DNA from 4 places in the Mesorhizobium sp. AR02 genome. Region 1 is predicted to be linked to each of the others. Evidence: predicted binding sites of a transcription regulator. Region 1 holds the regulator's gene; each other region holds the start of a gene.

What was found. The regulator LexA, encoded in region 1, represses DNA repair genes until DNA is damaged. The targets are predictions, from matches to a motif close to TGTTCNNNNTGTGTTCNG.
Region 2: the regulator LexA is predicted to act here: its motif matches at 1,848-1,865, upstream of DBIPINDM_RS15895 (DNA recombination protein RmuC).
Region 3: the regulator LexA is predicted to act here: its motif matches at 2,472-2,489, upstream of DBIPINDM_RS20200 (helicase-related protein).
Region 4: the regulator LexA is predicted to act here: its motif matches at 4,246-4,263, upstream of DBIPINDM_RS17915 (ImuA family protein).

Annotation. Positions count from the first base shown of each region.
Region 1 is NZ_CP080531.1:6,538,155-6,545,709, reverse strand. It holds gene DBIPINDM_RS35880 (ABC transporter ATP-binding protein) at 1-395, opposite strand, end outside; gene DBIPINDM_RS35875 (ABC transporter substrate-binding protein) at 454-1,440, opposite strand; gene DBIPINDM_RS35870 (GntR family transcriptional regulator) at 1,593-2,360, shown strand; gene lexA (transcriptional repressor LexA) at 2,739-3,476, shown strand; gene DBIPINDM_RS35860 (ComEC/Rec2 family competence protein) at 3,470-5,926, opposite strand; gene gltX (glutamate--tRNA ligase) at 6,029-7,453, shown strand.
Region 2 is NZ_CP080531.1:2,455,987-2,463,541, reverse strand. It holds gene fmt (methionyl-tRNA formyltransferase) at 1-842, opposite strand, end outside; gene DBIPINDM_RS15905 (plasmid stabilization protein) at 932-1,210, opposite strand; gene def (peptide deformylase) at 1,264-1,794, opposite strand; gene DBIPINDM_RS15895 (DNA recombination protein RmuC) at 1,898-3,169, shown strand; gene DBIPINDM_RS15890 (class I SAM-dependent methyltransferase) at 3,183-3,995, opposite strand; gene DBIPINDM_RS15885 (GFA family protein) at 4,077-4,481, opposite strand; gene DBIPINDM_RS15880 (cation diffusion facilitator family transporter) at 4,559-5,512, opposite strand; gene DBIPINDM_RS15875 (transglutaminase-like domain-containing protein) at 5,635-6,444, opposite strand; gene DBIPINDM_RS15870 (hypothetical protein) at 6,660-6,785, shown strand; gene sugE (quaternary ammonium compound efflux SMR transporter SugE) at 6,991-7,305, shown strand; gene DBIPINDM_RS15860 (DUF6481 family protein) at 7,463-7,555, opposite strand, start outside.
Region 3 is NZ_CP080531.1:3,320,686-3,328,240, reverse strand. It holds gene DBIPINDM_RS20215 (acetyl-CoA C-acetyltransferase) at 1-1,127, shown strand, start outside; gene phbB (acetoacetyl-CoA reductase) at 1,219-1,944, shown strand; gene DBIPINDM_RS20205 (hypothetical protein) at 2,121-2,357, shown strand; gene DBIPINDM_RS20200 (helicase-related protein) at 2,657-6,139, shown strand; partial or broken gene DBIPINDM_RS20195 (RNA-binding S4 domain-containing protein) at 6,155-6,542, shown strand; gene fdxA (ferredoxin FdxA) at 6,796-7,134, shown strand; gene DBIPINDM_RS20185 (CarD family transcriptional regulator) at 7,505-7,555, shown strand, end outside.
Region 4 is NZ_CP080531.1:2,880,999-2,888,553, forward strand. It holds gene DBIPINDM_RS17905 (error-prone DNA polymerase) at 1-1,774, opposite strand, end outside; gene DBIPINDM_RS17910 (DNA polymerase Y family protein) at 1,771-3,246, opposite strand; gene DBIPINDM_RS17915 (ImuA family protein) at 3,188-4,222, opposite strand; gene DBIPINDM_RS17920 (DUF3800 domain-containing protein) at 4,582-5,277, opposite strand; gene DBIPINDM_RS17925 (LysE family translocator) at 5,690-6,322, opposite strand; gene DBIPINDM_RS17930 (metallopeptidase family protein) at 6,458-6,880, shown strand; gene DBIPINDM_RS17935 (DUF1737 domain-containing protein) at 7,042-7,248, opposite strand; gene DBIPINDM_RS17940 (HpcH/HpaI aldolase/citrate lyase family protein) at 7,285-7,555, opposite strand, start outside.

The sequences.
Region 1 (7,555 bases):
GACAGGCGCTCCTTGTAGGACGCAAGCCGCGCGGCGTTCAGCCCTTGCCGCAGCGTGCGTTTGTGGCTGCGCAGATCGGCGAGCAACATGTTCTCCGCCACGGTCATGCTGGCGGCGGTGCCGCGCATCGGATCCTGGAAGACGCGCGCCAATCTTGTCGCGCGCTTGTACACCGGCATAGCTGTCACGTCGGCGTCGTTGATCAGGATCTTGCCGGAATCCAGGACAAGTGCTCCGGAAATGGCGTTGAGCATGCTGCTCTTGCCGGCTCCGTTGGAGCCGATGACGATGCCGAACTCGCCTGTGGCCAATGACAGGCTGAGACCGTCCAGCGCGACCTTCTCGTCGGCCTGGCCCCTGTAGAATACTTTGCGCGCGGATCGGATCTCGAGCATCGTTCCTCCCTGACTTGAAGGGCGACGGCGCCAACGCCGTCACCCTTGCAGCCCGATGTCAGTCGACGATGCAGCCGCAATCGGCCATCGATGCCGGTATCTCGATGCCGAACGCAGCCATCGCCTTGCGGGAAATCGTTGCCATGTGATCCTTATAGGCGGGGCGCGACGGTGCGATCGTCTTGGTATCCTTGCCCTTGAGGATCTCGGCGGCGATGTTGCCGGCGTTGATGCCGACCTGCGTGTAATTGACCGCGAAGCTTGCCGGTACGGTGCCGTTGCGGACCGCGCTGTCATCGGAGTTGACGATCGGGATACCGGCCTGGCGAGCGGCCGCGGAGACGGCGGCGATCGCCGGCTGGATCAGGTTCGAGGCCGGGCCGTAGATCACGTCTGCCTTGCCGGCGAGCGAAGCGATGCGCTGCTGGATGTCATTGACGTTGTCGATGCCGACTTCCACGACCTCGAAGCCGGCTGCGGGCGCCGCCGCCTTGATCTTTTCGACCAAGGCAACGTCGTTGGCCTCGCCTGGATTGTAAGGCACGCCAAAGCGCTTGGCGTTCGGCAGCAGCTTCTTGGTGAAGGCCATCACCGCGGCGACATCCTGCAGATCGCTGGCGCCGGTCATGCCTTCGTCGCCGGCGTCCCACGACGGCACCAGCTTGGCCGCCACCGGATCGGTGACCGCGGCAAAGACGATCGGAATGCCGGAACCGGCGAGCGCCTTCTTGGCGATCTGCGAGACCGGCGTGGTGATGGTGTAGATCAGCTTGGGCTGCTCCGCCTGCAGCTTGGCGATCATCTGCGGCACCAGCGATGCATCGAAATTGGTATGGCTCTCCGTGTAGACGACGTCCTTGCCCTCGACGAAGCCATTGTCCGTCAACGCCTTCTTGAAGCCGGCTATGGCGGCGTTGAGCTGTGGATGCTCGCCGAAATTGGCGATGCCGATGCGTATCTGATCGGCCGCGGCACTGCCTGCACTGACCATCAACGCGCCTGCCAGGGCCAAGCCCGACAGCCAAGCGGATTTCGACTTCAACATCATTTCCTCCCAGATTTGATCGGCGCCGCTCCCGGGCGGCAACTGCGGCGATCATGGTCAGTCCCTCAGCGCCTGTCAAACATTATATATAATTCTTGCCATGCCTTCACATGATATATAATTTTCGCAAGCCTGATGATGGACGGAAAGTGATGCAGGATCAGAATAACTCCACCAAGACGGAGGCGGCCTATCAGCTGCTGCGGCGCGATATCCTGACCACCCGCCTCATGCCAGGAGCGCCGCTCAAGCTGAGCGCACTGCGCGGCATATATGGCGTCGGCTGGACGCCACTGCGTGAGGCTTTGTCCCGACTTGAAGCCGAGCGCCTGGTCACCGCCATCAGCAATCGCGGCTTTGCCGTCGCTCCCGTGTCGCGGGCCGAGCTCGAGGACCTGGCGCGCGCAAGGCTGGTTGTCGAAATGCCGCTGTTCCTGGAATCGATCGCGAACGGCGGTAGGGAATGGGAGGACGCGGTTGTCACCGCTCATTACCGGCTCTCCCGCTGCAAGACTGCGGTCGACGACCCCTCGGATGCGGCCGTCGACAAGTGGGACGAGAGCCACGAGGCCTTTCACGCGGCGCTGTTGAGCGCGGCGACGTCCAACTGGCTGTTACGGTTCCGCTCGACCATCGCCGATCAGCTGCGGCGGCATCATCGTTTTCTCGGCCTGGCGCCGACATTGCGGGCGGCGGCCGGCCTCAAGCACGGCTATGGCGAGGCCATGGACGCTCTGCGCGAGGCGATCGCGATCGAGCATCACACCGCAATCATGGAAGCGGCACTCGATCGCGACGTCGAGCGGGCAAAGGCACTCATGACCGCGCATATCGGCTACACGCTGCACGTCTATGTTCACAGCGAAGACAGTGGCACCTACGCCGCCCGCGCCGGCAGCCTGAAAGCGGTTTCCGGATGACGCTTGCGTGGCGTCCAGATCCCCGCGGCCCGTACCCGCCCCGAAGCCCGCGATTGTTGGCATTTTGGTTTCGTTTCGTTCCGCTGGAAATGGATCGATAAACCATACAAATCCACCCCGTGAACGCCTTTCGAAGGCCTGATGCCAAACCGCATCCTGGGGTAGGCCACAGGCCATTAACCAAAACAATTTCAATGCGCGCGGCGGAGGCGGAGGTGGTCGACTGCCGCCCGCTGCCAGGGGCAAAAAATTTCAGGCGTCTTAACAAATTCACTAAACTTTAAACGGTTGCAGAACACAACTGGAACAGATAGTGTTTGTTCTGGGTTTGTTTTTCGATTCTGGTTCAGACCCTTTGTTCAAGCCTTGGGGGCCGCCATGCTGACGCGCAAGCAACATGAACTCTTGATGTTCATTCATGAACGGCTGAAGGAAAGCGGCATTCCACCGTCCTTCGACGAGATGAAGGAAGCGCTCGATCTCGCCTCCAAGTCAGGCATCCATCGCCTGATCACGGCGCTGGAGGAACGCGGCTTCATTCGCCGGCTGCCCAACCGGGCGCGGGCGCTGGAAGTGCTGCGGCTGCCGGATTCGATCGCGCCCGGCCTCAATGCTGCAAAGAAATTCTCGCCGAGCGTCATCCAGGGCAGTCTCGGTCAGGGCGGCCTTGGCCGCCAGATCAAGCCGGCGTCGTCGCGCTTGCCGGCGGCCGGCAACGACGACGACGCGGTTTCCGCGGTGTCGATCCCGGTGATGGGCCGCATCGCCGCCGGTGTGCCGATCGATGCCATCCAGCATCAGACGCATTCGATCTCGGTGCCGCCGGACATGATCATGGGTGGTGAGCACTATGCGCTCGAGGTCAAGGGCGACTCGATGATCGAGGCCGGCATCTTCGATGGCGACACCGTCATTATCCGCAACGCCGACACGGCGAGCCCGGGCGAGATCGTCGTGGCGCTGGTCGACGAGGAGGAAGCGACATTGAAGCGGTTCCGCCGCAAGGGTGCCTCGATCGCGCTTGAAGCCGCCAACCCTGCCTACGAGACGCGCATTTTCGGACCGGACAGGGTCAAGGTGCAAGGCAAGCTCGTCGGGCTGATCCGGCGCTACTGAGCAGGAGCGGTCGGCGCTTCGGGTTTTTGATAGGGCGGCAGCCCCCTCGCCTCACGCGAAAATTTTCGCTGCTCGTGCCAAGGCCGATACGGGCTGTCCACCGCGAAGCTGACGATTGGCGGACCGGTCGCCGATTGGCGGTCAAAGAAGACGGCGGCACTGCCCTTACGGGCCAGTTGCCGTTTGGTGACGACGAGAACCAGCGGATTGTGGCAGGCGTCATAGCCGGTCGCGTCATTGACGACGATCAAATCGGCGAAACCGCAGGCTTTCCAGGTGTCCTTGCGGTCTTCGACATGCGCAATGATCGCGCCGGACGGGTGCCGGGCAAGACAGACGCCATCCGTGCAATAGAATGGCGCTCCCGGCGGCAGGTTGACGGCATCGGCAATGCCGAATTGCCCCTCCGCCTTGCTGAACATTTCCGGCACGACGATGGTTTCGGACACCAGCGCGCGTTTCCAATTGTCGACGGTGAATTCGTTCGGACGAGCCCGGCTGACCGCGAGTTCGCCACCGCCGATCGGCAACGCGACCAGCCGTGCATCTTCCGAGATCAAGACATCCGGCGTGCGCGTATCCGACACCGTCAACAGGCCGGCAAGCGCGAATGGCAGCGCTGCGAGCCGCAGCCAGGTCGTCGCCATCGTCGCGATGACCAGGGCGATGGTCACCAGCAGGACGGATTGCTGCGAAATCAGCCCGACCGCGTCGACCGGCGAGCGTTCCGATATCCAGGCCGATATGGCGATCATTGCGGTCAGGCCCTTGCCCATCACGTAAAGAAAGGGACCATCGGCACCGAAAGGCATCGCCAGCGAACTGAGAACAGCGAAAGGCATGACAATCAGCGAGACGATCGGCATGACGGCCAGATTGGCGAACAGGCTGAGCGGCGACACACGCTGGAAATGCCAGATGGCAAACAGCGCCGTGGCGCAGCCGGCGATGATGGAGGTCATGGCCAATCCGCCTGTCGCCAGCAGGAATTTTCGCGTGAGAAAGCTTGGCAGGGATCGCTTTGGCGGTGGCGGTCTTGTCTTTCCCGAATGGTGATCCGCCCAACCGGCATAGGCGCCAACCAGCGCAGCCGTTGCCGCGAACGACATCTGGAAACTCGGGCCGACCACTTCGTGTGGCGACACCACGATGACGGCAATCGCCGAGATCGCCAGATTGCGCATGGTCAGCGCCGCGCGATCGAACAGGACGGCAGTCAGCATCACCGCAAGCATGATGAAGCTGCGTTCGGCGGCGACGACGACGCCCGAAATCACGAGATAGGCGGCGATCGAGAACAGGGCCGCGGCGGCCGCGTATTTCTTCACCGGCCGACGCGCGGAAAAATCCGGAAACAGCGCGAAGGCGCCGCGCAGCAGACCCATGATGGTGCCGGCAACCAGCGCCATATGCAGTCCGGAAATCGAGATGATGTGATAGATGCCGGTGCGCCGCATCGCCTCGTTGATTTCGTCGGGAATGCCCGCGCGGACGCCAACGATCAGCGCCGCGGCGATCTCGCCCTCGGCCCCTCCAATGCTGCCCCTGATATGGTCGGCGATGGCTTCACGGGCATTTTCTATCCCGGAGAAAAGGCGGGCTGACAGAGGCATCTCACCGTCCTCGGCGGAGACAAGCTTTGGATTGCCGAGAAAGAAGCCGCTGCCGCCAATGCCGGCGAAATAGCTGTCGAAGGAGAAATCGTAGCTGTCCGGCCGCACCGGGCCGGTCGGCGGCAACAGTTTGGCATAGCCGGTGACCAGGGAGCCGGCAGTCATGTCCGCCGGGATATTTCGCGCCGAAAGCCGGACCCTTTCCGGCGCATAGCGCAATTTCGGCCGGGCGGTCGACGTCACGTCTATGGTCAGCCGGATGCGGCCAGTCTCCATCCGGTCGAGCGAGACGACGCGGCCGGTCACTTCAGTCGAGATTTCCGAGCCCAGCATCTGGGTGCCCACTCGCCATGTCTCGACCTTGGCGGCAAGCAGGCCAAGCGCGCACAACAATGCCGCCATGAAGCCCAGATGGGTTTTCGGCCAGGAGCGCGAGACAAGCGTGCAGATCGCCATCAGCACGACGACCGCGACAGGTCTTGCAAAGTCGGGCTCCGCCGCCAGCGAATAATAGCCGATCGCTCCAGCAGCCAGGCAGACCGGCACCAGCAGGAAGGCGATGCCTCGGTCAAGCTCGAGCTCCGCTGCCGTCGCCACACCGCGGCGCAGGCGAGGTAAGGAAACCTGGCCGAGCTGCCGTCGGACGCGCACAATCCGGCCCGAGACAGGGGACGGAAGTGGCGCTGGGATATCCGCCTGCAGCGGCTGGCTACCGGGCGCAGGCACAAGAGGCGATGGCGGCAGTGAGGTTGGCGGTGGAATCGCAAACAGGGACCGTTCGCTGACGCCAACACCAGCGTCCTCGCCCTGATCCAAGCCCCGGCCTCGTCCAGCCATCGGGTCTGCCCCTTGCACCCCTGACGCCCTATGCTACATGAACGCCGGGCGCGCGAAAGTCCGCGCAGCCGCACCCCGCTTCAGATGGTTTCCGAGAGTTTCATGTCCGACAAGGTCGTCACCCGTTTTGCCCCCTCGCCCACCGGCTATCTGCATATCGGCGGCGCGCGCACGGCGCTGTTCAACTGGCTGTACGCAAAGCACACCGGCGGCACGATGCTGCTGCGCATCGAGGACACTGATCGCGAGCGTTCGACCGACGCCGCGACGGCCGCCATCCTGGACGGCCTCTCCTGGCTCGGTCTTGGCTGGGACGGCGACGCCGTCTCGCAGTTCGAGCGTGCGCCACGCCACCGCGAGGTCGCAGAGGAACTCGTGCGCATGGGCAAGGCCTATTACAGCTACGAGACGCCGGCCGAGCTCGAGGCGATGCGCGAGGCGGCACGCGCCAAGGGCCTGCCGCCGCGCTACAACGGCCAGTGGCGCGATCGCGATCCATCCGAGGCACCGCCCGGCGTCAAGGGCGCCATTCGCGTCAAGGCGCCGACCGAGGGCGAAACGGTCGTGCACGACCGCGTCCAGGGCGAGGTGCGCTTCCCCAACAAGGATCTCGACGACTTCATCATCCTGCGTTCGGACGGCAACCCGACCTACATGCATGCCGTCGTCGTCGACGATCATGACATGGGCGTCACGCATATCATCCGCGGTGACGACCATCTGACCAACGCCGCCCGCCAGACCGTGATCTACAACGCCATGGGTTGGGATGTGCCGTCGATGTCGCACATCCCGCTGATCCATGGCGCCGACGGTGCCAAGCTGTCGAAGCGGCATGGCGCGCTCGGCGTCGAGGCCTATCGCGCCATGGGCTACCTGCCGGAGGCGCTGCTCAACTATCTGGCGCGTCTCGGCTGGAGCCACGGCGATGACGAGATCATGTCGATCAAGGACATGGTCTCGTGGTTCGATATCGGCGACGTCAACAAGGGCGCGGCCCGTTTCGATTTCGCCAAGCTGGAAGCGATCAACGGCGCGCATATGCGCCGCATGGGCGATGCCGAACTGTTCGACATCCTCATCGCCACCTTGCCCTATCTCGAGGGCGGCCCGGCAATGGCCGCGCGCCTCGACGACAGGAACAAGGCGCAGTTGCTGGCAGCCCTTCCCGGCCTGAAGGAGCGCGCCAAGACGCTGGTCGAGCTCGTCGATGGCGCCGCCTTCCTGTTTGCCAACCGCCCGCTGCCGATCGACGACAAGGCTGCACTCCTGCTCAACGACGATGCCCGCAAGATCCTGCGTGGCGCTCACGAAGCTTTGAACGCGCTGTCGAGCGACTGGACGGCTGCCGCGGCAGAAGCCGCGATCCGCGAGGTTGCATTGGCTGGCGGCCACAAGCTCGGCGCCGTGGCCCAACCTTTGCGGGCCGCGCTGACCGGCAAAAGCACATCGCCGGGCGTGTTCGACGTGCTTGCCGTGCTTGGGCGCGAGGAAAGCCTGGCGCGCATAGCGGATCAAATCGATTAGGAGCAAACTGGCCCAAGAAGATTGGCATTGAAAGGCGCGTTTCGCAGTGCAACATTAGGCCCTGGCCCAATCTGGCACGCACCTCCTAAAATGCGGTGGCGA
Region 2 (7,555 bases), 3.4 Mb from region 1:
CAGGCGACCGTCAGCCGGTCATCGAGAATTCCTCCCGACTCGCCCAAATCGTCCGAAAGCGACAGGCCTTCGGACAGCGTCGAGCGAAGCAGTTTCAGCCGTTCCATGCGGCCGCCAATGTCAATTTCGGACCAGGCGCCGGGAAAGGGCGACAGGCCACGAAGGTGGTTGTGGACCTCGGCCGCAGGCCGCGTCCAGTCCACGCGCGTCTCGGATTTATCGATTTTTCTGGCGTAAGTCACCCCTTCCGCCGCTTGCGCGGTAAATCTCAGGGCGTTTTCTTCCAGCCGCGCCAGCGCTTCCACCATCAGGGTCGCACCAACGCTCATCAACCGATCATGCAGATCGCCGGCTGTCATATCGGGGCCGATCGGGCATTTTTCAAGCAATCCCACCGGTCCGGTGTCCAAACCCTCTTCCATGCGCATTACCATCATGCCGCTTTCCAGGTCACCCGCCATGATGGCGCGCTGGATGGGGGCGGCACCGCGCCAGCGCGGCAGAAGCGATGCATGGCCGTTGATGCAGCCAAGCCGGGGTGCGTCGAGTATCGCCTTCGGCAGCAGCAAACCATAGGCGACGACCACGGCGACATCGGCCTGCAGCGCATGGAACGTGGCCTGCTCGGCTTCGCTCTTGAGGGATGTCGGCGTGCGCACCTCGATGCCCAGCCGCTCGGCCTCGCGCTGCACCGGAGATGGCGTCAGTTCCAGCCCGCGCCGGCCGGCGGCACGCGGCGGCTGTGTGTAGACGGCTGATACCTCATGTCCGGCTTCGGCAATGGCGCGCAGCGTCGACACCGAAAACTCCGGCGTGCCCATGAAGATGACGCGAAGGGGCATTTTTCTTACGATATCCTGTCTACTGCTCGCGCCGTGAGCCGGCTTAGGCACCCGCTTCAAACGGGTTTACGCGCTTCAGGTCAAGCCCGTCAAAGTCGCGGACGACCGTGGTCGCTTTTCCTTTCCGCTTCGATTCTATCCATGATCTCCGCGTATTCATCGCCAATTGCGTTCTCAGCCGCAAAAGCCGAGCGAATCGCATCCCATGCCGAGAGTCCCGGCCCTGACCGGCCTTCTCGTTCTGCAGCCATGCCTTTGCGCAGAAGATCGATCGCCTTGCCTGACAGGCTCTCGCCGTCCTTGCGTGCCGCGTGTTCGATTTCGCGTTTCAAAGGCTCGGGAATGTCCTTGATCAGCATGTCGGCCATCGGCGTCTCCATTGGCACTGTCCCGCCGACATCAGCTTGGAAAGGACTCTAGCCTATCCCACCAGCTTGCCCGGAGCCTTGTCCTTGGCGAGCTTCTTGAACTTCTTCACCACCATGTCGCGCTTCAGCTTCGAGATGTGGTCGATGAACAGCACGCCGTTGAGATGGTCGATCTCATGCTGCAGGCAGGTCGCCATCAGGCCCTCGGCCTCCATCTCCTGCAGCTTGCCGTCGCGATCGAGATATTTCACGCGAACGGAAGCCGGGCGTTCGACCTCGGCGTAATAGTCGGGGATCGACAGGCAGCCTTCCTCGTAGACGGAGCGCGCCTCGGCGCTCTCCAGGATCTCCGGGTTGATGAAGACATGCGGCGCCGGCGTTTCGTCTTCCTTGGCCAGGTCGATCACCAGCATGCGCAGCGGCTCGCCGATCTGGATCGCCGCCAGGCCGATGCCGGGCGCGTCATACATGGTCGCCAGCATGTCGTCGGCGAGTTTGCGCAAAGGCGTGTCGACGCGCTCCACCGGCTTGGAAAGCTGGCGCAGGATGGGATCGGGAAGAATGATGAGCGGCTTGATCGGCATGGCGTTCCACCTAAGACGTCCAGCGAAAAGCGTCAACCGGTGCGCCTGAGCCCCGTTCACGTTTTGATCTGTGCCAGGCTGCCGAATCGGCTATGCTGTCCACATGAATGATCTGAGCACCATCCTTTCCGAGCCCGTCGCAAGGCTTGGCGCCTCGACAATCACGCTTGGCCACGCGCTGGCCTTGGGCGCCGTGCTGTTTCTCGGCCTGTTCGTGATGCTGGTCATCGCGCTATGGCGGTCGGCCAAGGCGCGCGAGGTCGCTGCCGCGGAAGCCGCCGACCATGCCCGCGACGCCGAGGCACGGATGGCCGGCATATTGCAAAGCCAGGCCGAAATGCAGGGCCGCATGGGCGCCATCGCCGAAGTGTTCGGAGCGCGCCAGGCGGAACTGACGCAGTCGATCGGCCAGCGGCTCGACGCCATGACCGGCCGCCTCGGCCAGACCATGACCGAGCAGACCAAATCCACGCATGAGAGCCTGGCCAAACTGCAGGAGCGGCTGGCGATCATCGATGTCGCGCAAGGCAACATCCAGTCGCTCGCCGGCCAGGTCGTGCAGCTGCAGGCGATCCTCTCCAACAAACAGACGCGCGGCGCCTTCGGTCAATCGCGTATGGAGGCGATCGTCGCCGACGGCCTGCCGCATGGCGCCTATGAATTCCAGGCGACACTGTCGAATGGCAGCCGGCCGGACTGCCTGGTCAAGATGCCGAACTGCGCGCCGTCGCTTGCCATCGACGCCAAATTTCCGCTGGAAGCCTGGAATGCCATCCGCGCCGCCGATGGCGCCGACCTGCAGAAGGTCGCCTCGCAGGCGTTCCGCCGTGACATCGAGATCCATGTCCGCGATATCTCGGAAAAATACCTGATCCAGGGCGAGACGCAGGACACCGCCTTCATGTTCGTGCCGTCGGAATCGGTCTTCGCCGAAATCCACGAGAATTTCGAGGCGATCGTCCACAAGGCGCACCGCGCCCGCGTCGTCATCGTCTCGCCGTCGCTATTGATGCTGTCGATCCAGGTCATCCAGGCGATCCTCAAGGATGCCCGCATGCGCGAACAGGCGCATCTGATCCAGGGCGAGGTGATCCGGCTGATGGAGGATGTCGAGCGCGTCGACGAACGGGTGCGCAAGCTGCAGGTCCATTTCGGCCAGTCGGCCAAGGACATCGACGATATCCTCGTCTCGACATCGAAGGTGACCAAGCGCGGCCAGAAGATCGAGGCGCTGGAGTTCGGCGTGCAGCCAGAAGGCGATGCCGCCCCGGAGACACCGTCACGGGCACCGGCCGCGAAACTCGAGCCCGGCCCGCGTGTTGCCGATTCAAAGACCGGCCAGCTCAGGCTGCGGGTCGTCGAAGGCGACGACTAGCGGGCAATTCCACCTAGGCCACGGCCACGATGACGTGCGCCTGAATTTTAGCGGCAACCGCACCGCTGCCATGTCTGGCCGCAATCGCGGCTGCGGCATAGTCCGTTGCAGCGTCGAGTTTGCCCGGATCCCGGCCCTCGATTTCGGTGCGAAGAACGGTTCCCTGGCAATAGGCAACGGCCGGAATGCGCGGCGAGGGCGCACGGCTTTGTTTGGCTCTCGTCTCGATCGCCACACCCGAGAAACCTGCCTCCTCAAGGTCTCTGCGGATCAATGCCGTATCGTGGTAGCCGTGCGGCGTGCGGGCGAGAAAGCGTGGCGGATCGTTCGGAAAAATCCTGGCCAGGGCATTGGTCACATCATCGGCAAACACATTCTCTTCGATGCGATCCCAAACATTGAACAGAAAATGTCCGCCGGGCTTCAGCACCCGCTTTGCTTCGCGGTAGGCGGAGGGGCGGCTGGGAAAGAACATCGCGCCGAACTGGCAGCAAACGAGATCGAAGGCCGCATCTTCAAAGGGCAGCGCCATGGCATCAGCCTGGCGCCATTGGATGCGACTGTCGGGCGCTTGACACGAAGCGGCGTAGTCGAGCATCGGCTGGTTGAGGTCGGTCACGACATAGCTTGCGTCAGGGGATAGTTTTGGCGCCAAGGCGCGGGTGACGACCCCGGTGCCCGCGGCGACTTCCAGGACGGCGCTGGGCGAGAAGGACGCGGCTCTGCGTGCAAGGTCCGTGGCGAACGGCTCGAAAATCAACGGCACCATATAGCGGTCGTAATTTTCCGGGATCGAACCGGCAAACAATTTGTCCGTTTCCAACATCGCGATCACCCGCCCGTTTGATGCGAGCGAGGCTAGCACATAATTGTGTGTCCTGGGCGGCTTTCGACCCAAGAGAGGGGGCTACTGCTCCTCCACGATGCTTATGCCCTCGAATTCCGGAAGCCAGTGCAGAGCCGATCGGTGCCACTTCTGTTGTGTCGGGACCAAATCCTCGCGTTGCCGCGCGGTCCCCGCCCTGATCCCATAGACTTTCGGGCCGTCGCCAACCGACGTCGCGTAAAGATGCGAACCGCAGTCGCCGCAAAAGGCCTGGGCGCGCTTGGCGCCGCTCGATCCGGTCTTGATATAGATCTTTGGCATGCCCCTGGTGATCCGGTAGTGATCCTCAGGCGCGGGAACGGTGACGCGAAAGGCCGTGCCGGTCAGTTGCTGACAGTCCGTGCAGTGGCAGATCGAGGTCTTTTCCGGATCGACCTCCGCTTCATAGGTGATGGCGCCGCAATGGCACCCGCCATCGATCTTCATGCTTGCTCCTCCGAAATCCACCGACCGATCTTAGCGGGACCAGGTGGTGGGGCCAACAGTGCAGTGCTGGTCCAGGACTACTCGGACGCGGCTTCGATCAGCTTGCGCCGCTGCTCCCAGGTGCCCGTCGTCTGCGGCTTGACGAACAGCCGCGTGATCTCCGGCATCTCCTTTTTCAGCCGGGCCTCGATGCGCTCGACACAGGCCTCGATCTCCGGCGCCGTTAGATGGTCCTCGAACTCGATGCTCAAGCCGGCGACGATCTCCTGCGGCCCCATGTGGACGGTCAGCACGCCGTTCGCCCGCTGCACCGCCGGGTCTTGCTGGGCGATCGCCAGCACCTTTTTCTGCACCTCGGGTGAGGCCGGCTCGCCGATGAGCAGCCCCTTGCTTTCGCGGGCGAGGAAGATCGCCGTTGCGCCGAGGATCAGCGCGATGCCGATCGAGGCGGCGCCGTCGAGCTCCGGCATCTCCAGCAGCTCCGCCGCCAATATGCCGGCAAAGGCGACGATCAGGCCGAGGAGCGCCGCACTGTCCTCGAACAGCACGGTATAGACGCTCGGGTCCTTGCTTGATTGCAACGCTTGCAGCCAACCCTGCTTGCCCTTCTCTCGGCGGAATTCCTTCAGCGCCACCATCCAGGAGGTGCCTTCGAACAGGAAGGACAGGCCGAGAACGATATAGTTCACCTTGACGTTGGCGACCGGCTCCGGCGCCATGATGTGGACGATGCCCTCGTAGAACGACACGCCGGCACCCAGCGCGAAGACCAGCAGGGCAACGATGAAGCTCCAGAAATAGAGTTCGCGGCCGTGGCCGAGCGGATGCGTACGGTCGGCCGGGCGCGCGGCACGGTGCATGCCGTAGAGCAGCAGGCCGCCATTGCCGGTATCGACCAGCGAGTGCACGCCTTCCGACAACATTGCCGAGCTGCCGGTGAAGAAGGCGGCGGCGAATTTGGTCAGCGCGATGGCCATATTGCCGGCCAGCGCCGCGTAGATAACCGTTTTCGAGCCGCCATGCCCGGCCATGCAGTCTTGTCCCCTTCAGGATGCCCATTGTAACGGCCCTGCCGCCGAAGCTCCACAGGCAGCACAACGCGCGAACCGTCCAGCCGTTCAGACGGTTGAAGACTTATGGACAGGAACGCCTTCTATTCGACGATCTCGTCGGTCCACACCTTGAAGCCGGTAAGTGTCCCTGGTCCGAAAATATGGGTCAGCGGCACATCCGCCGCGTCACGGCCGGAGGCGATCAGGATGCGCCCGATCCGCGGTGCATTGTTGCGCGGGTCGAAGACATGCCAGCGGCCGCCGAGATAGACTTCCATCCAGGCAGCGAAATCCATGCTCGACCACGGCCTCGGCATGCCGATATCGCTGATGTAGCCGGTGCAGTAACGCGTCGGGATGTTGAGTGCCCGGCAGAAGGTGACGGCGAGATGCGCGAAGTCACGGCACACGCCGCTCTGCTCGCGATAGGCTTCCGCGGCGGTGCGCGTCGGCCGCGCGTTGCCGTAATTGAAGACGATATGGTTGTGGACGAAATCGCACACCGCCTGCACGCGCGGGATGCCGAGCGGCGTATGGCCGAACAGCCGCCACGCCTCACTGGCCAGAAGGTCGCTTTCGCAAAACCGGCTGGGCAGCAAAAACAGCAGCGTGTCCGCCGGCAGGTCGCGCACCTCGTGCTGCCAGGCCATCAGGTCGCCCATTTCGAAAGTGCCGGGCGCGCGGATTACCGCATCGGTGCCGAATGTGAATCGGCCGGGCGGAGCAACGAAGCGGTTGCACCAATTGCCGAAACTGTCGCGGTAACTCTCGATCGGCACCGGCGGATTCGAGGTCAAAAAATCCGGGCGCTCGAGATCGGAGGCGCGGGAATAGTGGACATTGAGCATCGCGATAAGCGGCGTTTCCTGCGGGAAGTCGAAACTCATCTCGCAGCCGATGTGGATCCGCATTGTTGTCCTGACCGGCCTGCCTGACGATCACCCGGCGAAGGCGCGGGTCGATGCTGCAGTGCGAAGATGAAGAATGGCACGGACCGGGATGGTTTACGAGCAAATTAGAAACCGGTTGAAAGCCGTCTACCGGCAGTCGCGACAGGCGCGCTGCCCCCTTGCAGCAAAGCGTTTCTCTTGTTTCACTCTGCATCCCGCAACTGGAGGAACGAATCATGGCTAAAGGTGCGATGAAGGCAGGCAAGGAAGCCCGCAAGCCGAAGAAGGATGCCAAGAAGCCGGCACCCGCTCCCGCCCTGAAGGCGCCGCCGGTCAAGGCGATGCGCATCAAGGAAAAGTAGGCCTCGGCAAGTCAGGCGCGGCGAAATCCCACCGGCGGCGTCAGACAATGTCGCCGGGTTGATCGGGCGTTTGGACAATCCTATATTTGTGGCGCGGGGACGCCCCCGCGCTTCCCCGAAAATTCGGTCGGGACGACCCGCCACTATGATCAGCATCTGAGGATCGGATTCCGTCTCCGGCCCCATGCTGGATGGAGCGTTCCCGATGTCATGGATTCTTCTGTTTTTCGCCGGTCTGTTCGAAATCGGCTGGGCGATCGGCCTCAAATACACTGATGGCTTCTCGAAACTGGTGCCGACGGTCCTCACCGTCGCCTCGATGATCGTCAGCCTTACTTTGCTTGGCCTGGCGCTGAAGGCGCTTCCCGTCGGCACCGCCTATGCGGTGTGGACCGGCATCGGCACCGTCGGCACGGCGCTGCTCGGCATCTGGCTGCTCGGCGAGCCCGCAACCGCGATCCGACTTGCCTGCATCGCGCTGATTGTCTGCGGCATTATGGGGCTGAAGTTCGCGGCTTGAATGCGTCCAAGAGTCGGCCCCTCGGACTTGGCCCGAGGGCGCGGCCGCTGGCGCGACCTGCCTCGGAGAGGCTCAAAGCCTTGCTTTCACGCAAACGCCCTCAGGGCCGCTGCAAGGCGACCCTGATTCCAAATTTCGAAGCTTGGCCGCTAAGGCGTTAGCGGGCTGAGAAGCCTGGAGGCGTTCTGCCGGTGCGCTGCTTGCGCGCCGCATAGCGTGCGTCGCGTTTTGCTTTGCGTTCGGCTTCGTC
Region 3 (7,555 bases), 3.2 Mb from region 1:
TCAACGGTGCTTTCGCGGCCACCCCGGCGCATGAACTCGGCGCCGTCGTCATCAAGGAACTTTTGTCGCGCGCCGGTGTCGAAGCCGCCGAAGTCGACGAGGTCATCCTCGGTCAGGTGCTGACCGCCGCCCAGGGGCAGAACCCGGCCCGCCAGGCCTCGATCATTGCCGGCCTGCCCAAGGAAACCACCGCCTGGGGCCTGAACCAGGTTTGCGGCTCGGGCCTGCGCGCCATCGCGCTCGGCATGCAGCAGATCGCCACTGGCGATGCCAAGGTGATCATCGCCGGCGGCCAGGAATCGATGTCGCTGTCGCCGCACGCCGAGCATCTGCGCGCCGGCGTCAAGATGGGCGACTACAAGATGATCGACACCATGATCAAGGACGGGCTGTGGGATGCCTTCAACGGCTATCACATGGGCAACACGGCTGAAAATGTCGCCCGCCAGTTCCAGATCACCCGTGACGACCAGGACCAGTTCGCACTGGCCTCGCAGAACAAGGCCGAGGCGGCGCAGAAGGCCGGCAAGTTCAAGGACGAGATCGTTGCGTTCACCATCAAGGGCAAGAAGGGCGACACCGTCGTCGACCAGGACGAGTACATTCGCCACGGCGCCACGATCGATGCCATGACCAAGCTGAAGCCGGCCTTCGACAAGGACGGCACGGTCACCGCCGCCAACGCATCCGGCATCAATGACGGTGCGGCCGGCGCGCTGCTGATGAGCGAAGCGGAAGCCGTAAAGCGCGGCATTACCCCGCTCGTGCGCATCGCGTCCTGGGCAACCGCCGGCGTCGATCCGGCGATCATGGGCACCGGGCCCATTCCCGCCTCGCGCAAGGCTTTGGAAAAGGCCGGCTGGTCGGTCGGCGATCTCGACCTCGTCGAGGCCAACGAGGCCTTCGCCGCGCAGGCCTGCGCCGTCAACAAGGGCATGGGCTGGGATCCCTCGATCGTCAACGTCAATGGCGGCGCCATCGCCATCGGCCACCCGATCGGCGCCTCGGGCGCCCGCGTCTTCAACACGCTGGTCTACGAGATGCGCCGCCGCGGCGCCAAGAAGGGCCTCGCCACCCTGTGCATCGGCGGCGGCATGGGCGTCGCCCTGTGCGTGGAAGCACTCTGACAAAACATAAAGATGGGCGGCGCAAGCCGCCCGTTTCCTATCCAGTGCCTGCCAAGCCCGACAACAGGGCGACTTCAAAAAGGGGAAATGCATGACCAAGGTTGCAATCGTCTCGGGTGGATCGCGTGGCATCGGCGCGGCGATCTCGATCGCTTTGAAGAACGCCGGCTATTCGGTTGCCGCTAACTATGCCGGCAACGACGAGGCGGCGGCGAAGTTCAAGGCCGAAACCGGCATTCCGGTCTACAAATGGTCGGTCGCCGACTATGACGCTTGCGCCGCCGGCATCAAACAGGTCGAGGCCGATCTCGGCCCGGTTTCGGTGTTGGTCAACAATGCCGGCATCACCCGCGACGCCATGTTCCACAAGATCACGCGCGAGCAGTGGAAAGAGGTCATCGACACCAACCTGTCCGGTGTTTTCAACATGACGCATCCGCTTTGGAACGGCATGCGCGAGCGCAAGTTCGGCCGCGTCGTCACCATCTCCTCGATCAACGGCCAGAAGGGTCAGGCCGGGCAGGTCAATTATTCTGCCGCCAAGGCCGGCGACATCGGCTTCTCGAAGGCGCTGGCTCAAGAGGGCGCTCGGGCGGGTATCACCGTCAACGTCATCTGCCCCGGCTACATCGCCACCGAAATGGTCAAGGCGATCGATGAGAAGGTGCTCAACGAGCGCATCCTGCCGCAAATCCCGGTCGGCCGCCTCGGCGAACCGGAAGAGATCGCGCGCTGCGTCGTCTTCCTCGCTTCGGAGGATGCCGGCTTCATCACCGGCTCGACCATCACGGCCAATGGTGGCCAGTACTTCGCCTGAGACATCCAACGGCGGCTCATATCCTGTCACGAACGGACCGGGAAACCGGTCCGTTTTCAATTGATGCCCTGGAGCCAAACGCCCCCGCTGCGGCGCAATGCCCCAATCCGGCACGCAAAAGTTAATGGCGGCAGCGCCGCCTGTGCGAACCCTGTGGGCAAGCCTGTGAATTCTCGGTGGATAAGCTGTTCACAACACAAGATATTGGAGGAACAAAACGGGAAAATGCCGCCGGCGCTGCTTTGTCGCCGATTCGTTCCGGCTTTGAGCGGAAGTTAACGTTAATGGGCCGGAATCGCCCGCAATTCCTTAACGCCCAGTTCAGAAAGATTAACAATTTCATAATCTTGAGCGATATGCATCGAGCCGCATTCGTGGTTTCCCGGCAAAGCTTAATGGCTGAGCTCGCCTAGCATAAAACGGGCCAGTTCAGGGATTCAGTATGTGGTGAGACTCATGGTCACGAAATCCACATCTAGCCGTGAACAAAAGCTGAATCTGTCGGAGTCACTGATTCGTCGCCGATTCGTTCCAGACTCGTTCCAACTCTTAATCAGCAACCACTTAAGGGCTTGACAGAGAGGCCTTCGAGCCGCCGGCGGAACATTCCGCTTTCGCTTCGCGCCCGAAATCCCTATGTGTCGCCTGTCATACGCGCCAGTTGAGGCACGCTCCCGACAACCAGAGGCCAGAAAGCCTTATTTCCAGGTCGATGAACATCCAGCCGAAACACACCGAGCCGCTGATCCTGTCGGGCCGCGACGTGACCGCCGTGCTTGGCCCGACCAACACCGGCAAGACCCATCTCGCCATCGAGCGCATGGTGGCGCACGAAACCGGCGTCATTGGCCTGCCGCTCAGGCTGCTGGCCCGGGAAGTCTACACGCGCGTCTGCGAAAAGGTCGGCGCCCACAAGGTCGCGCTGATCACCGGCGAGGAGAAGATCCAGCCGCCGGGCGCGAAATATTCTGTCTGCACCGTCGAGGCCATGCCGCGTGAGACCGACGCCGCCTTCGTCGCCATCGACGAGGTGCAGCTCGCCGGCGACCTCGAGCGCGGCCACATCTTCACCGACCGCATCCTGCATCTGCGCGGCCGCCAGGAAACGCTGCTGCTTGGCGCGGCCACCATGCACGGCATCTTGCAGCGCCTGCTGAAGGGCGTCTCGGTGGTGACACGGCCGAGGCTGTCGCATCTGGCCTATGCCGGTTCGAAGAAGCTGACCCGCCTGCCACGCCGCACCGCGATCGTCGCCTTCTCCGCCGACGAGGTCTATGCCATCGCCGAACTGATCCGCCGCCAGCAGGGCGGTGCCGCGGTTGTGCTCGGGGCGCTCTCGCCGCGCACCCGCAACGCCCAGGTGGCCTTGTTCCAGTCGGGCGACGTCGACTATCTTATTGCCACCGATGCCATCGGCATGGGCCTCAACCTCGATCTCGACCATGTCGCCTTTGCCCAGAACCGCAAATTCGATGGCTACCAGTATCGCAATTTGACCGCGGCCGAGCTTGGCCAGATCGCCGGCCGCGCCGGCCGGCATCTGCGCGACGGCACCTTTGGCGTCACCGGCCAGGTCGATCCGCTTGACGAGGAGTTGATCAAGAAGATCGAGGGCCATGACTTCGATCCGGTGAAGGTGCTGCAGTGGCGCACCGCGCATTTCGACTTCGCCAGCCTCGATGCGCTGAAACGCTCGATCGAGACCAACGCGCCTGTCGAGGGCCTGACGCGGGCGCTGCCGGCAGTCGACGCCCAGGCGCTCGAATATCTCTCCCGCGACGAGGATATCCGCGCGCTCGCCACCGACGCCAAGCGCGTGGCGCTGCTGTGGGAAGCCTGCGCGCTGCCCGACTACCGCAAGATCGCACCCGCCCAGCATGCCGACCTCATCGCCTCGATCTATATGGACCTTGCCCGGCATGGCCATGTCGACGAGAATTACATGGCCGAGCAGGTGCGCCGCGCCGACACCACCGAAGGCGACATCGACACGCTGTCGCACCGCATTGCCCAGATCCGCACCTGGACATTTGTGTCGAACCGGCCCGGCTGGCTGGCCGATCAGGCACACTGGCAGGAAAAGACGCGCGAAATCGAAGACAGATTGTCGGATGCGCTGCATGAGCGGTTGACGAAACGCTTCGTAGACCGCAGGACTTCCGTCCTCATGCGGCGCCTTAGAGAAAATACCATGCCCGAAGCCGAAATTAGTCCTACCGGAACCGTCCTTGTCGAAGGCCACCATGTCGGCGAGTTGCAAGGGTTCCGCTTCACCGCCGACCAGACCGCCGGCGGCGAAGACGCCAAGGCCGTGCGCACGGCCGCGCAAAAGGCGCTGGCCGCCGAATTCGAGGCGCGCGCCGAACGTTTTGGCGCCTGTCCCAATGGGGACCTCGCACTTGGCTCGGACGGCACGCTGCGCTGGATCGGCGCTCCGATCGGCACGCTGGTTTCAGGCGAAGACCCGCTGAAGCCGCGTCTGGTTCTGCTGGCCGACGAACAACTGACCGGCCCGGCGCGCGACAAGGTCGCCGCGCGCGCCGAACGTTTCGTCAATTTCCAGATCGAAACGCTGCTGAAGCCGCTGGTCGACCTGAAGAACGCCGAGCAGATTTCCGGCATCGGCCGTGGCATCGCCTTCCAGCTGGTCGAGAATTTCGGCCTCATCAATCGCCGCGACATCGCCGAGGAGATGAAGTCACTAGACCAGGAAGGTCGTGCAGCCCTTCGCCGGCTTGGCGTGCGCTTCGGCGCTTACCATGTCTTCGTGCCGGCCCTGATCAAGCCGGCGCCCGCCGGACTGGTGACCTTGCTGTGGGCGCTGACGAACGACGGCAAGGACAAGCCTGGTTTCGGCGACGTGGTCCACGCGCTGGCGTCGGGCCGCACATCTGTGGTCATCGATCCGGCCTTCGACAAGGCCTTCTACAAGCTTGCCGGCTACCGCAATCTCGGCCGCCGTGCCGTGCGCATCGACATATTGGAACGGCTGGCGGATCTCATCCGTCCGGCGACCAACTGGAAGCCCGGCCTCGGCCAGCGTCCGGACGGCGCCTATGACGGCCAATCCTTCATGGTCACGCCGCCGATGATGTCGATCCTCGGCGCCACCGCCGACGACATGGAAGAGATCCTCAAGGGCCTGGGCTATCGCGCCGAGCCGAAGCCGGCGGCCGAGGTCAAGGCACGGCTCGAGGCGCAGGACACTGCCGCACGCGAAGCCGCAGCCGCGAAACTCGCAGCGGAAGAGGCTGCACGTGCCGAGCAGGCCAGGGCTGCGGAGGCTGCCGCAGCAGATGCGGCGGCGGAGGCAGCAGTCGAGGGTTCGGAACCGGCTCCCGCCGAGGCCGCCGTCGAAGCGCCGGCCGCGGTCATCGTGGAACCGGCAGAAGAGCCTGTTGCGGAAGAGCCAACCGAAGCTCCGGCCGAAGCCGTGGAAGAGGTCCCGCTCGTGGCGGAAGCCCTCGCTGACGTCACTGTCACCGAAAGCGACAGCGCCCTCACCTCCCCCTCGATGGGGGAGGTCGCGGCGCGAAGCGACGCGGGTGGGGGTGATGGCGCAGACGATGCAGGTGGCGCTGACGAAGCCGGCAGTGCTGACGAAGCCAGCGCGGCCCCCACCCCGACGCTGCGCGCCGACCCTCCCCACGAGGGGGAGGGTGAGACCGGCGAGCCTGTCGTCGTGACCGAAGCGGCTGCCGGCGAGCCCGCTGTGGAAGTCGAAGCGCCCAAGCCGATCCTGTTGTGGCGTCAGGGCCGTTTCGAACAGCGTCCCCGCCATCACGAAGGCCGCAACAACCGCCAGCGCAACGGACAAGCGCGCGGCCGAAACAATGCGCCGGCCGATGCCGCCGGAGCGCAGGCAGCGGCCGCACCCGGAGAACGCGCAGCCCATGAAGGACGGCGCGACGGCGCCGGCAAGCCGCGCTTCGACCGCTCGAAATTCAAGCCCAAGCCGCAGGCCGAAGGTGAACAGCGCCGCGATGCCCGCCCGCAAGGCGAGCGTCCCGAGCGCCGCGAAGGCCGGCCCGACTGGAAGGGCGGCAGGCCCGAGGGCAAGGGTGGCCCCGATCGCGGCAAGGGGGGCGCAAAGCCCGCCTTCCAGCCAAAGCCGCGCGAGGAACGCCCGGTGCGGTTCGATCCGGATTCGCCCTTCGCCAAGCTCGCCGCCTTGCGCGACCAGCTGAAGAAGTAGACTTGGTGTGGTTCGATGGTTGCTGAAGGCCGCCAGCGCATCGACAAATGGCTGTTCTTCTCGCGCGCGGATGAAATCGCGCTCGCTGGCGGCCAAGCTGGTCGTCGCCGGGCGGGTGCGCATCAATCGCGACAAAGCAGCGCAGGCCTCCGATCTGGTCAAGCCGGGCGACGTCCTGACCATCACGCTCGACAGGCGCATCTTCGTCTGGAAGGTGCTCGGCGCCGGTGTGCGGCGCGGCCCGGCAGAGGAAGCCCGCACCCTCTATGAGGACATGTCGCCACCGCCCACACCGAAGGGCGAGGCGCTTCCCGATGCTATTCCGGCACTGCGCGAGGCCGGCAGCGGCCGCCCGACCAAGAGAGAGCGCCGCCAGACCGACCGCCTGCTTGGCGAAGATTGAAGCTTGCTTGCCGGCCAGATCGCGGGCCGCGATCCCAGGGCAATGGCGGGCGCAGGACAGAACGGAACCCGGCAAACAAGACGCTCCCCGGGACATCAGCCGCCCTCGCCGCGCCTACCGCCTGGAATTCCATTCCGCCAACGCCGAAGCTGTCGGGCATGGCAACCCTTGCAAGCGACGGACAAAGGCGTTACCTCACGGAAAAAGCCCAAGAAAACTGGCCCATTAAGCTGGGACGTCCCGGAGCCGATCGATGACCTACGTCGTGACCGACAATTGCATCAAGTGCAAATATATGGACTGCATCGAGGTCTGTCCGGTCGACTGTTTCTACGAAGGCGAGAACATGCTCGTCATCCATCCCGACGAGTGCATCGACTGCGGCGTCTGCGAGCCCGAATGTCCCGCCGACGCGATCAAGCCCGACACCGAGCCGGGCCTCGACAAATGGCTGCAGATCAACACCGAATATGCCGATAAATGGCCCAACATCACCGCCAAGAAGGAGCCGCCGGCAGACGCCAAGACCTTCGACGGCGAGGCCGGCAAGTTCGAGAAATATTTCTCCGCCGAACCCGGCGAGGGCGACTGACAGCGCTACCGTTTCGATCGGTATGACGCGGCGTAAGAGGTATGGCCGATTAACCGCCTTGACAGGCGGAGGTGACCTGTGGCCTTCGCTTATGCAGCAAAACCTTGATTCTTCCGACTTTTTGTGTTACATCAGCGAAACATGCCGGTGACACAACGTCGATTTATGGCGCAGACGCCCCAAATCACTGAAAGGTGAAAATCCCACTCCGGACCAGAGCGATCTGGGCCAGGCGGTCGCAACTCGTGCGGTTTGCCGGTCCCGGCCTTTCCGGTGGGTTCATCTGTTGTGCGGCTAACGATCGGTTTCCCCGATCGCACGAGTTCGGGCCGGCAGGACGCCGGTACCACAACAAGGAGTTCAGGGCGTAATGGCAACGATCACCCCGCAGAAGAAGTCCACTGGTGCGCGTCATGGTTTC
Region 4 (7,555 bases), 3.7 Mb from region 1:
GGAAGACGCCGAGCGTGTCGGCGCGGCCGATCATGTCGTAGACGCGCCTGTCTTCCGGCGGCAAGGTGGCCAGCACATAGGGTTGGCCATAGGGATCCCGGGCTTTTGGATAGTGGTTCGTAAGCAGAGTGAAGGCGCGTTGCAGGCAGGTCAGCATGCCGAGCGCCAGCACATCCACCTTCAGGATCTTCACCGCGTCGAGATCGTCCTTGTCCCATTCGACCATCTTGCGCTCGTCCATCGCCGTCTTGACGATGGGGACGATCTCGTCGAGCCGGTCCCGGGTGATGACGAAACCGCCGACATGCTGGGAGAGGTGGCGGGGAAAGCCCATGATCTCGTTGGCCCGTTCCATCACATGCCGCGATGTGGGGTCGCTCCGGTCGAGACCGCCGGCGCGGGCTTCCTTCTCGCCGAGCTTCGAGGTCGACCAGCCCCAGATCGAGCCGGACAGGGACGCCCGGACATCCTCCGACAGCCCCATCGCCTTCGACACTTCGCGTAGCGCCGAGCGGCCGCGATAGCTGATGACGGCGGCGGCAAGCGCGGTGCGCTTGGAGCTGTATTTCGTATAGATGTACTGCATCACCTCTTCGCGCCGCTCATGCTCGAAGTCGACGTCGATGTCAGGCGGCTCGTTCCTCTCCTCGGAAATGAAGCGCTCGAACAGCGTGTCGATCTTGTCCGGTCCCACCTCGGTGATGCCGATGCAGAAACAGATGATCGAATTGGCGGCCGAGCCGCGGCCCTGGCAGAGGATGTTCTGGCCGCGGGCGAATTTGATGATGTCGTAAACGGTCAGGAAGTAGCGCGCGTAATTCAGCCGCTCGATCAGGGCGAGTTCTTCCTGGATGCGTTTTATGACGCTGGCCGGGACACCGCCTGGGAAGCGCCTGGCCGCACCTTCCCGCGCCAGCCTTTCCAGCTCGGCCTGCGGGCCAAGACCCGATTCCGTCGGCTCGTCGGGGTAATTGTACTGGAGGTCGCTGAGCGAGAAGGTCAATTCTTCCGCAAACCGCAAAGTCTCGGCCAGTGCTTGCGGATGCCTGCGGAACAGGCGGGCCATTTCCAGCGGCGGCTTCAGATGGCGTTCGGCATTGGCGGTGAGCTCCAGCCCGACCTCGGCGACGGGTGTGTTGAGGCGGATCGCGGTCAGCACGTCCTGCAGCGGGCGACGTTCGGCCGTGTGGTAGAGCACATCGTTGGTTGCCATCAGCGGGATGCCGGTGCTCTGGGCAAACGCCGCTGCCTGCTCGATCCGGAAGCGGTCATTGCCCGCATAACAGGGCGAGACGCCGAGCCGCAGGGCCTTGCCGAAGCGCTCCTTGAGCTGCCGGAGCAAAGCGAGACTCTCTTCCGCGTCCGCCGCCAGATCGGGCAGGACCGCCAGCGACATCAAATCCCCCCATTCGAGCAGATCGCTGCGCTCAAGCAGGGTGGCGCCCTTTTCGTTTTCGTCGCGCAGATTGGCTTGGGTGAGCATGCGGCACAGATGCCCCCAGCCGGCGCGGTTCCTGGGATAGGCGAGAATATCCGGCGTGCCGTCGCCAAAAACCAGCCGGCAGCCGGGGTGATAGGAGAGCTTTTCGACCTTGGCCTGCTGCCAGGCGCGCACCACGCCGGCCACCGTGTTGCGGTCGGCAAGGCCGATCGCGGAGAAACCCAGCAGCTTGGCCGCAACCACCAGTTCTTCCGGCTTGGAGGCGCCGCGCAGGAAGGAGAAATTCGACTGGATGCCGAACTCGGCATAGGGAATGACGGTCAGCGCGTTCATGCGAAGACCCCGTGCATGAACCAGCGCGGCGGCACCTGCGGGTTGCCATAAAGGCCTTGCCGGTAGAGCCAGTAGCGGCGGCCGTCGACATCCTCGATGCGGAAATAGTCGCGGGTCGATGTGACCGGATCACTTGACGCCTCACGCCACCACTCGGCGGCGATGCGTTCGGGACCCTCGGCACGGGTGACGCGGTAGAGCGCGCGCCGCCAGCGGAAATGCAGCGGCGGACCCTCCGGCATTTCGGTCGCCGGCACCTCGATGGGCTCGGGCGCGCGGAACAGCCGGATCGGCCGTTCCGGCGGGAAGATGGTTGTGGGCGCCTGCAGCCTGTCCGACTTCTTCGGCGGTGTGGTCCGGCGCGGGGCTTCGCTGAACGGGATGATGGCGACGGCGCGTTCCGGCAGATGGCTTTCGACGAGAACCGGCTGCAGGACGGCGCCCTCGCCGAGCCGGGCGCGGATGCGGTCGGCGAACAGCGCGATGTCGGCGCCATCGTCGGTCACGTCGCCGGTCAGATCGGTCTGCGCCATGTCGAAGGCGGCGGCGGCCAGCACCGAGAGCCGCACCAGATCGAAGCCGTAGCCGGCATCGATGTCCTGCTCGAGCGCTGCCAGCCTTTCATGGAATAGTTTCTGGATCAGCCTGGGGTCGCGCATCGGCCGCGAGGTGCCGAGCGCAATGCGGCTGACGGCGCCGTCGACACGGAAGAGCAGCAGCGCCAGCGTCCGGGCGCCCTCGCCACGGCGCTCGAGATCGGTCTTCAAGGTCGCCGCCAGCAGGCCCACCAGCCGTTCGATGTCCTCGGTCAGGGTGACGGGTTCGGCAAGATGGCGCTCGACCGAAAGCGGCGCCACGGGAAGGCGCGGCGAGACCGCCTCGTCGAGGCGGCCAAGCGCCTGGTCGAGACGCAGCAGCAAGGTGGCGCCGAAGCGGCGGGCGAGCGGCGCGCGTGGCGCCGCCATGACGGCGCCCGCCGTGCGCAGGCCCACACTTTCCAGGCTGGCGCGGGTTGCCGGTTCGATGCGCAGTGCGGCCAGAGGCAAGGGGGCGAGCAGCGCTTCCTCCTCGCCGCCAGCGACGATGCGGTCGCCGCAAAACCGGGCCGCTGCCCAGGCCGCCCCTGGTGTCGGGGCAAGGCCGGCGCGGACATCGAAACCCTGATGGAAAAAGCGCGACAGGATGTCGTCCAGCATGGCGCGTTCGCCGCCGAACAGATGGGTGCAGCCGGTGACGTCGAGAAACAGGCCGTCCACTCCGTCCAGCGCTACCAGCGGGGTGTAGCGGTCGCACCAGTCGGCCAGGCCTTCGAGCAGGCGGCGGTCGGCCTCGGTATCGGCCTCGACAATGTCGATCGAGGGATGCATGGCGCGCGCATCGGCGATGCCCATGTCGCGTTTCAGGTGCAGCGCCTCAGCCCGCTCGTCGAGGGCTGAGATGCGCTGGGCGTTGCCCTGGCGGTGGCTGATCACCAGTGGTGGGTGAGATGGCGCCGGGTGATCCGACGGCCGGGAACGCCAGGACCGCCCCAGACGCTGCCGCAGGATCCTTTCGGCCGCCAGATAGGGAAACCACAGGGACAGGATTCTTTGCCCGGTCTGTCCGTCTTTCCTCGCCCCTTCTTTCGTCGAATACGCGTTCATCGGGGTTCCACTCCAGTGTGAATTGTCCAGGCAGGGCCGTGCGGCTCTTGCCGATGCTGATGGTGAAGGCGGGGCGGCCGATCGAACCGGCGAGCGGCCCGGCGACCGTGGCGCGCGGCACGGCCGGCGCCGACGAGACGATGAGGCGGACCGGCGCCGCCGTCGGTTCGGGTTCGGCCGCCTGCCGCAGCAGGAATACGGGGCGGCCGGCACTTTGCGCCCTTGCATGCAGCCGGCGCGTCGCGGTCAGGTCCAGCCGTTGCGGGTTGCCGCGGATTTCCAGGATGACGGCGGCGAGTGCCGTCATCCGCGCCGCTTCCTCGGCGACCCACAACGCATCGACCAGTTTTGGCGCCTCGGAAAACAGCAATTGTTTTGGTTCAATGCCGAAGGCGGCCTGCAGCCCCCTGGCATAGGGAAAGCCCGCCTCGCGGAAGATTTCCGAGGTGCCGATCCACAAAACCGGCAACCCTTGCGCCTGCTTGAGGATCAGGCTGGTGAGCGACAAAGCGAAGCCGGCGACGGCTCCGGCATCGCGGGTTTCCAGGCCATGGATTTCGCTGAGCGCCGCTTTCGGCAGGCCGCCGCTCAGGGCGGCATCGAGCCGTTCGATGCCGATCGGCAGGAAAGCATCCGGCAAGGCCGCGGCAAGACCGCGCCGGACGATCGTGAGATCGGCATCGGCGTCGGCATCAAGCGGCGCGCCAGCCGGCGCCTGCAGGCGCTCGGGCAGCGTTCCCTCGATCTTCGCGATCTGGCGGCGCAGGGCAAAAACAGTCTCCCGCGCCACGGCTGATATCGCCATGACGGTCAGTGTCCACTCACAATTGTTCCTGTTATGTTCTTATAGATTCCAGAGGCGACCCGAAGAGTCAAGCAGAGTCACAAGGAATTTATTCCTGCTCGCGTAGCCTTGGAAGGCTGACACGCGGGTCGGTGCATCTTGATGGGCCGTTGCTAGGCGACTGACCTATGAAACGACTAGTGCAAGGTGAGGCGCCCTATGGCGTCAGGCGACCGTCAAAATACCGCCCGAAAGCCAAGCGGCAAAAGGCGCCAAAGCTTAGTCGAAGGAGCAATCCGAGCGGCTCAAGAAAGCCGCTCGACATATCGAGGCAGACGAAAGCGGAGAGTCATTTGAGCACGCCGTCTCGAAGGTGTTGTCTAGACGCCGAAATCTGTAGCCAGGAATGGGCGATGCTTTATGCCGCCCAGTGTTCGAATGAAATTCTCATACTCAGCAGTTCGGGGGCTCGCCTGCGTTGCGTTGCGTATGCGGCGAGAGTAGAACGCCACGAAATCAGCCACCTGTAACGCGATCGTTTTTTTCTTATCCTCAAACACCAGTGATCCGAATCGCTTCGGATCCATTTCCTTTATGGCGTCGAACCGCGCTAAAATGTCGTTGTTGTTCGCGTGGCCACTTTCCACGACGAAGGAAAGATCAACTCCCGGCATCTGCTCCGCTTCCAAAAACCCTTCATCTTTGACAATGCGGTCAACAACGCCACGAAAGCACATACCCATTGCTGAAACGCCAAGCTTGAGCCCTAGAGCCTTTTTTCGCTCTTCATAGCGTGCTTTTAAAACGGAGAACTCAACTCCAAAGCCGCCATGTGCCTCTACCAGTCTAAATAGTGCGTTGGCGAAAGCAGCAGTCTCCGTGCTGTTCCACCCTTTGAATGCACATCGCCTATGATGCAGGTCAACAGTATGAAGGTACTCCAAACCTACGCTATCAAACAGCACCCGAGCATCCATCTCGAATTGCTGCCAGCTCTCGGCAGTGCTTAGAAGCCCTGCGAGCGTTATAACAGGTTCGGCGGATTCGCCGCTATCGTCTAAATAACAAACTAGCAATGTGAATCACCGCTTACGTGAGTCAGGCACTATTAAGGTAGGCCGACCCCCTATGCGACTCGGGAAATCATTTCACATGATCATATCTCATTAGGTACACGAGGTACAATTGCGAGATTTATTTCCTTGCGCGACGGGCGCAAGCCCAACATCTACGCTGGCCACACGCCACCCATGACGTTGTCGGGCTAAGCAGCCGCGCGACGGCGTCGCGGAGACCCTGGGATCCATTCTGTTACCTTGACCGAAGAGTGCAGCGGAGCAGAATTCTGCACCGCAGCGGCGCTTGGAAGTCCCGGCATGGATTCTGGGGTCTGCGTGCGTCGCTACGCTCCTTGCTCCGCCCCAGAATGACGAAGCGACGAGGTGTTTCTTCATCAATCACCGGCTCGTCAATGCTCCCGCCGGGAGACTACCGCTGGCCACCAAGAGCCAGCCGTGCGGCCAGCCCGGCGAATACGGTTCCGAGCAGGATCTGCGGTGCCTGCTGGAACCGTGTCTGCCGCGACAACGCCGCTCCGATCCGGCTGGCGGTCAGGATGACCAGGCCGTTGACCAGCAGCCCGATCAGGTTGAGCACGGTCGCCAGCAGCAGGATCTGGCCGGCGACGGAACCGGTCTCGGGGCGCACGAATTGCGGGAACAGCGCCAGCACGAACAGCGCCATCTTCGGGTTGAGCAGATTGGTCAGCAGGCCTTGCCGGAAAATCCGGCTTCGCGAATAGCGCGGCAGGCCGGCGACCGGGGCAAATGCCGTTCCGTCGGAACGAAATGCTTTCCAGGCGAGCCAGGCGAGGTAGGCGGCGCCGGCATAGCGCACGATGTCGTAGGCGATGGGCGCCGCCAGGAACAGTTGCGACAGGCCGAAAGCGGCGGCCAGCGCGTGGCAATAGGTGCCGGCGGCGATGCCGGCATAGGTCGCCAGGCCCGAGGCGCGACCCTGGCTGGCGCTGCGGGAGGCGATCAGCAGCATGTCCGGCCCCGGCGTCGCGGTCAAAGCGAGGCAGGCAATGGCGAAAAGTCCGATGGTGGAAAGGTCCGGCATGAGAACTCCTGAGAGATGGCCGGAACCGACCCCTACGCGATTCCCCGGCAGCGGCAAAGAACCTGAAACCGGAATTCCCGCTTCATTTGCCTCGACCGGTGCGAAAGCCTATATGCCGGGATCAAAGGACAAAGCATGGCCCGCATCTACAAAACCCGCACCTGGCATGGCGAACTTGCGCCCTCGATGGAGGAGTTGGAGTTCCTGGCGCTGGAGGCCTACGCCCATCTGCCGGAGGATTTTCGCAAGCTGACCGGCGAGATCGTCATCCAGATCGCGGAATTTCCGACCGACGAGATCATGGACGACCTGTCGCTGGAGACGCCCTTCGACCTGCTCGGCCTGTTCGAGGGCCGCGGCATTGCCGAACGCTGGAACCCGCAGACCGGCGAAGGTCCGAACCGCATCACACTCTACCGCCGCGCCATGCTCGACTACTGGGCCGAGAACGAGGAGACGCTGGGCGACATCGTCACCCATGTGCTGATCCACGAGATCGGCCACCATTTCGGCCTGTCGGACGAGGATATGGAGCGGATCGAAGAAGCTGCCGAGTAGGCTGTGCCGATATTCAGGTGATGCCGGTCTGCAAATGGCGGTCCCCTGCGCTTCCGGTGCTCACGTACCCAAAAGTACGCTCCGCTCCGGTTCTCGGGCACCACCATTTTCGACTCGGCCTGACCTGAATCTCGACACAGCCTGCGTCGCGCCTGCCAACTCTACCAGTCGCTGAGCTTGGTATCCGGCCCGTATTCCTGACCGTCGACATCCTTCACCACGGCCTGGCCGCAGCGCATGGTCTTGGCTTTCTTGTCATAGGCGTAGGTCGGCGAGCCGAACAGGTGCCAGCCCTTGTTCAGCGCCGCTGTCACCTTGTGGCAGAAGCTGGCGTCGTCCGGGGCGGTCAGAAAGCGGTAGAGTTTCATTTTCTCAAGTCCTGTCGTGAATAAATTTAGCCGGGATCATGCGCCGATGGCGGCGGCTTTCGCCAGCAGTTTTTCGGCCTGCGCCAGGTGCAGCCGTTCGATCATCTTGCCGTTCAGCGCGATCACGCCCTTGTCGGCATTGTCGGCACGTGAAAAGGCGTCCTTTATCAGCCGCGCCTCAGTCAGCGCTGCCGGAGACGGCGCGAAGGCGCGGTTCGCGGCGTCGATCTGGGCCGGATGGATGAGGGTCTTGCCGTCGAAGCCCATGGCGGCGCCTCCCGCGCACTCATGGGCAAAGGCGTCGAGG